One region of the Nitratireductor sp. L15S-10 genome, then DNA from elsewhere that is predicted to be linked to it. Evidence: riboswitches for the same ligand, from Rfam matches in the RefSeq annotation. Region 1 holds a riboswitch; the other holds the start of a gene.
The links. A riboswitch is a leader RNA that binds a small molecule or an ion and turns the genes downstream of it on or off. The one in region 1 is predicted to bind S-adenosylmethionine.
Positions count from the first base shown of each region.

Region 2: another riboswitch for S-adenosylmethionine. It lies ahead of metA (homoserine O-succinyltransferase); the one in region 1 lies ahead of P2W41_RS16915 (O-succinylhomoserine sulfhydrylase).

Region 1 is NZ_CP120674.1:3,556,559-3,560,971, reverse strand. Features, by position in the region: gene P2W41_RS16930 (Hsp33 family molecular chaperone) at 1-57, shown strand, start outside; gene apaG (Co2+/Mg2+ efflux protein ApaG) at 50-442, opposite strand; gene P2W41_RS16920 (CDP-alcohol phosphatidyltransferase family protein) at 634-1,239, shown strand; gene P2W41_RS16915 (O-succinylhomoserine sulfhydrylase) at 1,248-2,438, opposite strand; SAM riboswitch at 2,488-2,565, opposite strand; gene P2W41_RS16910 (2'-deoxycytidine 5'-triphosphate deaminase) at 2,649-3,740, shown strand; gene P2W41_RS16905 (ion transporter) at 3,750-4,413, opposite strand, start outside.
Region 2 is NZ_CP120674.1:917,660-922,072, reverse strand. Features, by position in the region: gene P2W41_RS04470 (DUF2125 domain-containing protein) at 1-59, shown strand, start outside; gene P2W41_RS04465 (prephenate/arogenate dehydrogenase family protein) at 63-998, opposite strand; gene hisC (histidinol-phosphate transaminase) at 1,002-2,102, opposite strand; SAM riboswitch at 2,221-2,298, shown strand; gene metA (homoserine O-succinyltransferase) at 2,352-3,272, shown strand; gene P2W41_RS04450 (omptin family outer membrane protease) at 3,468-4,413, shown strand, end outside.

The DNA.
Region 1 (4,413 bases):
GTCACCTGTGAGTTCTGTTCAACCGAATACGTCTTCGATCCGACGGATTTCAGTTGACCCGGGCTGAGGCGCCGGGAAGATCGAGTGAGAAGGCGGGTATGTCGATCTCGAAAAGCGCTCCGCGCGGTCCTCGCATCGTGTAACGCCCCACCATGATGCCGGATGGAGCGGTTAGCGGGCACCCGGACGTATATGTGTAGCTGTCGCCCGGTTGCAGGACCGGCTGCTCTCCCACCACACCTTCTCCGCGCACCTCCTGAACCCGTCCCGTCTCGTCGGTGATGTGCCAATAACGCGCGACGAGTTGAACAGTCTCGGGCGAATGGTTCGTGATTGTGATCCGGTAAGCCCATACGAAATGGCCGCTTTCCGGGTCCGATTGTGCGGACAGATAGCTCGGTTCGGCGCTCACTTCGATTGATTGGGTAACAGCTCTGTACATGGCTCAAACTCACATTGCGCGCACTCGACGCAGGAAGGATGGAGCCTTCCCGTGAAAGATCAAGAGCATAGCAGAGATGAGATGGCGGATCATGCATGAGGTTCGGTGATCTTTCATGACGCCATTGTGAGCGGCATGAGAGGTCGAATGGCGATAAGCATGGGGCAATGAGAACAACTTGCTGGTGAAACATGCTTGACGGTTGGGCACACCGAAAGATCGACCCCGGGTTATCGGCCATGGCCACCCGTCTTGCGGCAGCGGGGGTGCGCGCCAATGCCGTCACCTATGCCGGGCTTGTTCTGGGGGTTGCCGCCGCCGCTCTCATAGCATGTCAGGCATTTTGGGCAGGGCTCGCCCTTATTCTGGCCAGCCGCTTATGCGACGGGTTGGACGGGGCCATCGCCAGAATTCACGGCAAGACCGATTTCGGCGGCTATCTCGACATCGTTCTGGACTTTGCCTTCTACGGCGCGGTGCCGCTCGGCTTCATCGTCGCCGATCCCGATGCGAATGCGATCGCCGGCGCAGTGCTCCTGCTGGCGTTCTACGTCAATGGCGCCAGCTTTCTCGCCTACGCGATCATGGCCGAGAAACACCGACTCAAGAGCGATGCCCGGGGCGAGAAATCGCTGTTCTTCACCACGGGGCTTGCCGAAGCGAGTGAGACACTGGCTGTATTCGTGGCCATGTGTCTCTTACCGTCGTGGTTCTCCATGCTTGCCTACGGTTTCGCCGCGCTTACCGCTTATACCACCGTTTCACGCATTGTTCTGGCGGGCAGGCGGTTCAGCTGAAATCTCGGCTAGATCGCGTCCAGCGCCCGTTCGATGTCGGCAAGAAGGTCGTCGCAATCCTCCAGACCGACCGACAGGCGCAGCGTGCCGTCACCAATCCCCAGCTCTGCACGGGCGTCATCCGACAGATTTTTGTGGGTGGTCGTTGCCGGGTGGGTGATGAGGCTTTTGGCATCGCCGAGATTGTTTGAAATCTGGAAGATTTTTAAAGCGTTCTCAAAAGCGAATGCGTCCTTCTTGCCGCCTTTCAGCTCAGCGCAGATAAGCGTCGAGCCGCCTTTCATCTGCCGGGCGATAATGTCGGCCTGTGGGTGATCCCTGCGACCCGGATAGATGACGCGGGCGACCTTGGGATGGGCAGCAAGCAGGTCGGCGATGCGGCCGGCGCTCTCGGTCTGCTGGCGCACGCGCAGCGGCAGTGTTTCCAGCCCCTTGAGCAGTGTCCATGCGTTGAAGGGTGAAAGACTGGGCCCGGTGTGGCGGAAGAAGTCCTGCAGATGCTCGTCCACCCATTCCTTATCCGACAAGACGACACCGCCCAGACATCGGCCCTGACCGTCAATGTGCTTGGTAGCGGAATAGACGACCACGTGCGCGCCCAGTTCAAGGGGCTTCTGCAGGAGAGGGGTGGCGAAAACGTTGTCGACAACCAGCCGGCCACCGATCTCTTTGGCAAGGGCGGCGACACCGGCAATGTCAGCCACCTCCAATGTCGGATTGGTAGGGCTTTCAAGAAAGAACAGCTTTGTGTTGGGGCGTATGGCCGCTTTCCAGTTTTCGAGCTTCGCGCCGTCGACAAGCGTTGTCTCGATCCCGTAGCGAGGCATCAGTGTCTCGACCACCCAGCGGCAGGATCCGAAAAGCGCGCGACCGGCCACCACATGATCACCTGCTTTGAGCGAACAAAGGAGCGCAGCGGTGACAGCCGCCATGCCGGAAGACATGGCCCGCGCCTCTTCCGCACCTTCCAGCGCGCACATGCGGCGCTCGAACATGTCGACGGTTGGGTTGGCATAGCGGGAATAGACGAAGCCCGGTTCCTCACCCTTGAAACGGGCTTCCGCAGCTTCCGCGCTGTCATAGATAAAGCCCTGCGTCAAATAGAGCGCTTCGGAGGTCTCGCCAAACTGTGAGCGGGTGACCCCGCCATGGACAAGCGCTGTCTGTGGTTTCCAGTCGTTCTTGGAGTTGTCTGTCATCGCTTCTACACCCAACAAAAAACCGGCCGCGAGAAGCCGCATGCCGGTCCGGTGATCGAGCGCGGCCTTTTAGCGACTTCTTTAACGTGGCTGCAAGCCGACCGGCCAAATCACCACGGGATAAAGCTCCATTACGCCTTCAAGCGCCTTGCGTCAACGACAAGCGGCGCTAAACCTCGTTCAATCAAATCCTGTGCAAGGAGAGGGGCGTTGGCAAAAGCGGGAATTCTGCCGGACAAGGATATTGCGGCACTGTTCGACAATGGAGCGCTCGCCTCGGCCCGCCCGCTGGATCACGATCAAATTCAGCCGGCCAGCCTCGATCTGCGACTTGGCACCGTCGCCTATCGCGTGCGCGCCAGCTTCCTGCCGGGGCCAAACCACCGCGTTTCGGAAAAGCTTGAGAAACTCAAGCTGCATGAGATCGCGCTTGGTGAGGGTGCAGTTCTGGAGACAGGCTGCGTCTATATTGTTCCACTGCTGGAGGGGCTCGATCTGCCAGACGGAATTTCCGCGTCGGCCAATCCGAAAAGCTCCACCGGACGCCTCGACATCTTTACCCGCGTGATGACCGATAACGGACAGGAGTTCGACAAGATCCCCGCCGGCTATTCCGGTCCGCTCTATATGGAGGTGAGCCCCCGCACCTTCCCGATCGTCGTGCGCACCGGCTCGCGTCTTTCGCAAATCCGTTTCCGCACTGGCAAGGCGCTGCTCGATGAAAGCGCTCTGGCGGAACTGCATGCGCGCGAGACGCTTGTTGCTTCGGAAGATCCCAACATCACCGGCGGTGGTATCGCGCTTTCGGTCGACCTGAGCGGTGGCAGCAACGGGTTGATCGGCTACCGCGCTAAACACCACACGGCGCTGATCGACGTGGACAAGCGCGATCAGCACGATATCGCGGACTTCTGGGAACCGCTGGCCGGCGATGGTGCGGGCGGCCTGATCCTCGATCCCGACGAGTTCTACATTCTCGTGTCGCAGGAAGCGGTGCATGTGCCACCGCACCATGCCGCCGAGATGACGCCCTTCGATCCATTGGTGGGCGAGTTCCGCGTGCACTATGCGGGCTTCTTCGATCCCGGTTTTGGCCATTCCTCCGCCGGAGGCACTGGCAGCCGCGCGGTTCTGGAAGTGCGCAGCCATGAGGTTCCATTCATTCTCGAGCATGGCCAGATCGTCGGCCGCCTCGTCTACGAACGGATGCTTTCACGCCCCGGAGCGCTCTACGGTGCGGATCTCAAATCCAATTATCAGGGCCAGTCGCTCAAGCTTTCCAAGCACTTCCGCATGGGCTGACCGCGAAGGTCAGCGCTCTTCTCGCACCTTTTCCGCGGCCATTGCCTGCACTTCTTTGCGCAGGGCTCGAATCTCGTTGAGGATGATCTCCTGCTCGGCCTGCAGGGCGGTGCGTTCGGCCGATGCCTCTTCATCATGCTCGGCCTGCATGGCCGAGACGATGATACCGATAAACAGGTTCAGCACGGTGAAAGTGGTCGAGACGATAAACGGAATGAAGAAGAGCCAGGCAAACGGATAGACTTCCATCACCGGACGGACGATCCCCATCGACCAGCTTTCCAGCGTCATGATCTGGAAGAGCGAATAGGCGGAAAGGCCTATCGTACCAAACCAGTCCGGAAAGGACGCACCGAACAGCTTCGTGGCCATGACAGCGAATACATAATAAACCAGCCCCAGAAGCAGCATGATGGAGCCCATGCCGGGCAGGGCTGAAATCAGTCCGCCGACCACACGCCGCAATGACGGCACCATGCTGACGAGCCGCAGAACACGCAGGATGCGCAGCGCGCGCAAAACCGAGAGCCCGGCGGTCGCCGGAACAAGTGCAATCCCCACCACCACAAGGTCGAAGATGCGCCAGGGGTCGCGGAAGAAGTTTTGCCGGTACACGGCAACCCGCGCGAGAAGCTCGGCGACGAAAACGCCCAGAATGGCCTGGTCCAGTGTT
Region 2 (4,413 bases), 1.1 Mb from region 1:
GCCAGGGTCGCGTTTTCGTCGGCTTTCTGCCGCTTGGGTCGATCCCGCCCGTCCAGTGACGCTTACGACTTCTCGGGATGCGCCAGTGCGTGCCGGCCAAAGTCCGGCACGTCGATATCCTGACCTGCCTCGATGATGGACCGCCGTATCGCACGCGTCCGCGTAAACATCTCAAAGAGCTTATCGCCATCGCCCCAGCGGATCGCGCGCTGAAGCGCGGAAAGATCTTCGGAAAAGCGTGCGAGCATCTCCAGAATGGCATCGCTATTGTGCAGACACACATCCCGCCACATGGTCGGGTCGGAGGCTGCAAGGCGCGTGAAGTCACGAAATCCGGAGGCCGAGTATTTGATGACTTCCGACTTGGTGACCGCTTCCAGGTCGTCCGCTGTGCCGACGATGTTGTAGGCGATGATGTGCGGCAGGTGCGAGACGATGGCAAGCACCATATCGTGATGCTGCGGGTCCATGCTGTCGACCATGGCACCACACCGCTCCCAGAACGCCGTCAGACGCGAGAGCGCATCGGAATCGGTATCGGGAAGCGGTGTCAGAATGCACCAGCGCCCTTCAAATAGGTCTGCGAAACCGGCATCAGGACCAGAATCTTCCGTACCCGCGATCGGGTGCCCGGGGATGAAGTGGACGTTGTCAGGCAGGTGCGGCTGCATCTGCGCAATCACCGACGCCTTGGTCGAGCCGACATCTGTGACAATCGCGCCCGGTTTCAACCCGGGCGCGATGGCTTCCGCCACCGCCCCGGAAGCCCCCACGGGGACCGAGACGATCACCAGATCGGCATCCTGCACTGCTTCGGCCGCACCCTGCTCATAGACATCGCCCAATCCCAGTTCGCGCGCTCTGGAGAGGGTCTTTTCGCTCCGGCTCGAAATCGCGACGGTTGATGCAAGACCGCCATGCCTGATGGCTCGCGCCAGCGAGGAACCGATCAGGCCGATGCCGACCAGCGCGATCTTTTCAAAAAGTGGGTCAGGCACAACTCAGCTTTCCATGAAATCCTTGAGCGCGGCAACAACGCCGCGATTGGCCTCTTCCGGGCCGACGGTCAGGCGCAATGCATTGGGGAAACCATAAGGCACCACCCTGCGCAGTATATAGCCGCGTGACCCAAGGAAAGCGTCCGCATCAGCCGCCGACTTGCCTCCATTGTCCGGGAAGTGAATCAGCAGAAAATTACCGACGCTGGGCGTGACCCTGAGACCAAGCTTGACGAGTTCGTCGACCAGCCAGGAACTCCACGTCTCATTGTGCGCAACGGCTCGCTCCACATGAGCTTTGTCGCGGATCGCCGCGGCACCTGCCTCGATGGCCAGCGCATTGACATTGAACGGACCGCGCACCCGGTTCACCGCATCCACCACATGCACCGGAGCATACATCCAGCCGATGCGCAGCGCCGCCATTCCATGGATCTTGGAAAAGGTACGCGTCATCACGACATTCTCGCAGGAAGAAACCAGCTCGATACCCGATTCATAGTCGTTGCGGCGCACATACTCGGCATAGGCCGCATCGAGCACCAGAAGAACATTCTTGGGCAGGCCCGCCTGTAGGCGGCGCACCTCGTCCACCGGCAGATACGTCCCGGTCGGGTTATTCGGATTGGCCAGGAACACAATGCGCGTCTTGTTCGTCACCGCCGCGAGAATGGCATCGACATCCGCGCGCTCATTGTCCTCCTTCACCACCACCGGCGTACCCCCGGCAGCCAGCGTCTGGATACGGTAGACAAGGAATCCGTGCTCGGTGAAAACCGCCTCGTCGCCGGGCTTGATATAGGTCTGTGCAAGCAGACCCAGCAACTCATCGGATCCGTTGGAACAAAGAATGTTGGCCGGGTTGAGCCCGTGCGTCTCCGCAATGGCGTCACGCAACTTCGTGGCAGATCCGTCCGGATAAAGTTCCAGATGCCCCATCGCTTTGGAAATCGCCTCGACAGCCGCGGGCGAGGGCCCGAGCGGAGATTCGTTTGAGGAGAGCTTCCACACCTTTGCTGCACCCGGGGCGCTTTCACGGCCGGGCACATAAGCGGCGATATCCATGACACCGGGCTTCGGTTCGGGACGGACGGACGTGCTCATTGAATGGTCCTGTTTTGAAAATCGGTTGATCGGATCCTCGACCCTTGCGTAGAAAATCCGTCCGTTGCTTTAGACCATGACGACGATTGACGCAAAGAAAACACCATCCTAAATAAAGGTCTCTCTTCGTGGTGATTTGGCCGGTCGGCTTGCAGCCACGTAAAACAATTCGCTAAAAGGCCGTGCGAAGCAGAATTTGCTGAGACCGGTCGCGATTTCGCCACCGGTCTTTTTTGTTGGAGCAAAACGATGCCGATCAAAATACCCGACCAGCTTCCCGCCCGCGACGTGCTCGTGCGTGAAGGTGTGTCCGTGATGGACGAGCAGACAGCCCTGCGGCAGGATGTCCGCCCTCTGCAGATCGGGCTCCTCAATCTCATGCCCAACAAAATCCGGACCGAAACCCAGTTCGCCCGTCTGATTGGCGCCTCACCTCTGCAGGTGGAGCTGACCCTCGTGCGCATCGGCAACCACCGCGCCAAGAACACACCGGAGGAACACCTCATTTCCTTCTACCAGACCTGGGAGGAAGTCCGGGACCGCAAGTTCGACGGTTTCATCATAACCGGTGCGCCCATTGAACTTCTGCCTTTCGAGGAAGTTACCTACTGGAAAGAGCTGGAAGAAATACTGGACTGGACGCTGACCAACGTCCATTCCTCCTTTTACATCTGCTGGGGAGCCATGGCGGCTGCCTGGCATTTCCACCGCATTCCAAAATACACGCTTGAGAAGAAGGCTTTCGGTGTCTTCCGGCACCGCAACAACGCCCCCGCGTCGCCGTTTCTGGCCGGTTTCTCAGACGATTTCGCCATCCCGGTATCACGGTGGACAGAAGTCCGCTCTTCAGACATTCCCACCGACCGTGGCCTTCAGGTGCTCATGGAATCGGATGTCACCGGTCCCTGTCTCCTGACAGAAGAAACCGGCAATCGGCTCTATATGTTCAATCACATCGAATACGATTCCACCTCGCTCAAGGAGGAATACGACCGCGATGTTGCAGCAGGAACCGAGGTTGCGGTCCCGCACGGTTATTACCCTGATGACGATCCAAGCCGCCCGCCGCTCAACCGCTGGCGCTCGCACGCGCACCTGCTCTTCGGAAACTGGATCAATCAGGTCTACCAGTCGACGCCTTATGAGCTTGAACAGATCGGTCAGCGCTGACCTCATCACGCGATAAGGCGCTGCTTGCCGGTCTTCGGTTGGCTTGCATGCCCACAGCGAGATCTATCGCATAGGAACCAAGGAGGGATTTAACAATTCCTGCTTGCACTCCCTTGCGACCTAAAGTGATTTCTGAGATACCTTAAATCATTGTATTTTAGTTATAATTTATCATATTCTCATAGGAAGCTATGAATGACGCGCAACTTTATCTCGGCTTCGGTTCTCATATTTTCTACTTTAACGGGAAATTCATTCGCCGCGGACGGAAGGCTGCAGGATGCCCAGGTGGTGTTATCAGATAGCGGCGACATCACCTTCATTGGAGGCGTGGGGTACACCTTTCTCCAGGCTGAAGAGATCGTTTACGATACTGCTGGAAACCGCATCAGCGCGCTTTATTGGGAAAGCGAAGCTCCCGTCATAACGGGCACTTTAGAAGCGCGGTTCGCCGGACCCTGGACGTTGAAAGCAAGCGCAACAGTGGGATTCTCCGGAGATAGCCGGATGGAGGACTACGACTGGCTCGATGCAGCACCCAGCTACACCTTCAATGACTGGAGTGACCGTTCGATCCATCCCCAAACCGAGCTGGACCATTATTTCACAGGCGACATCGCATTCGGACGGGATTTCGAGATTAGGGATACAGTAATCCTCAACCTGCATGGCGGCTTTAAATACACGGATGTCAAATGGACTTCGTATGGTGGTTCGTATGTTTACAGCGAAGCGGGCTTTCGCGACGACATAGGAAGTTTTCCCGACAATGTGCGTGGCATCTCTTATCAGCAACAGTTTCCGGGTGTTTTCCTCGGAGCGGAAGCCACCACTAGACACAATGGCTGGACCCTTGCGCTGCAGGCTCGTGGCGGCCTCAATTTCGAAGTCAGGGACGAGGATCACCACTGGCAGCGCGACCTGCGTTTCCGTGAGGATTTCGGCATGCTGCCGTTTGTTTCCCTATCCGGGCGGATGGAGTACAGCCTCACCGAAAATACCAATCTGTTTCTCGCCGGAACTTTCGAGCAACACTTCAGCAAAATCGGCGACGGGCGGATTTACGAAATCGCTTCCGGCGCACCAGTCGAGGCATTTCAGGATGGTGCAGGTCTTGAATTCCGTTCCGTCACGCTCTCTG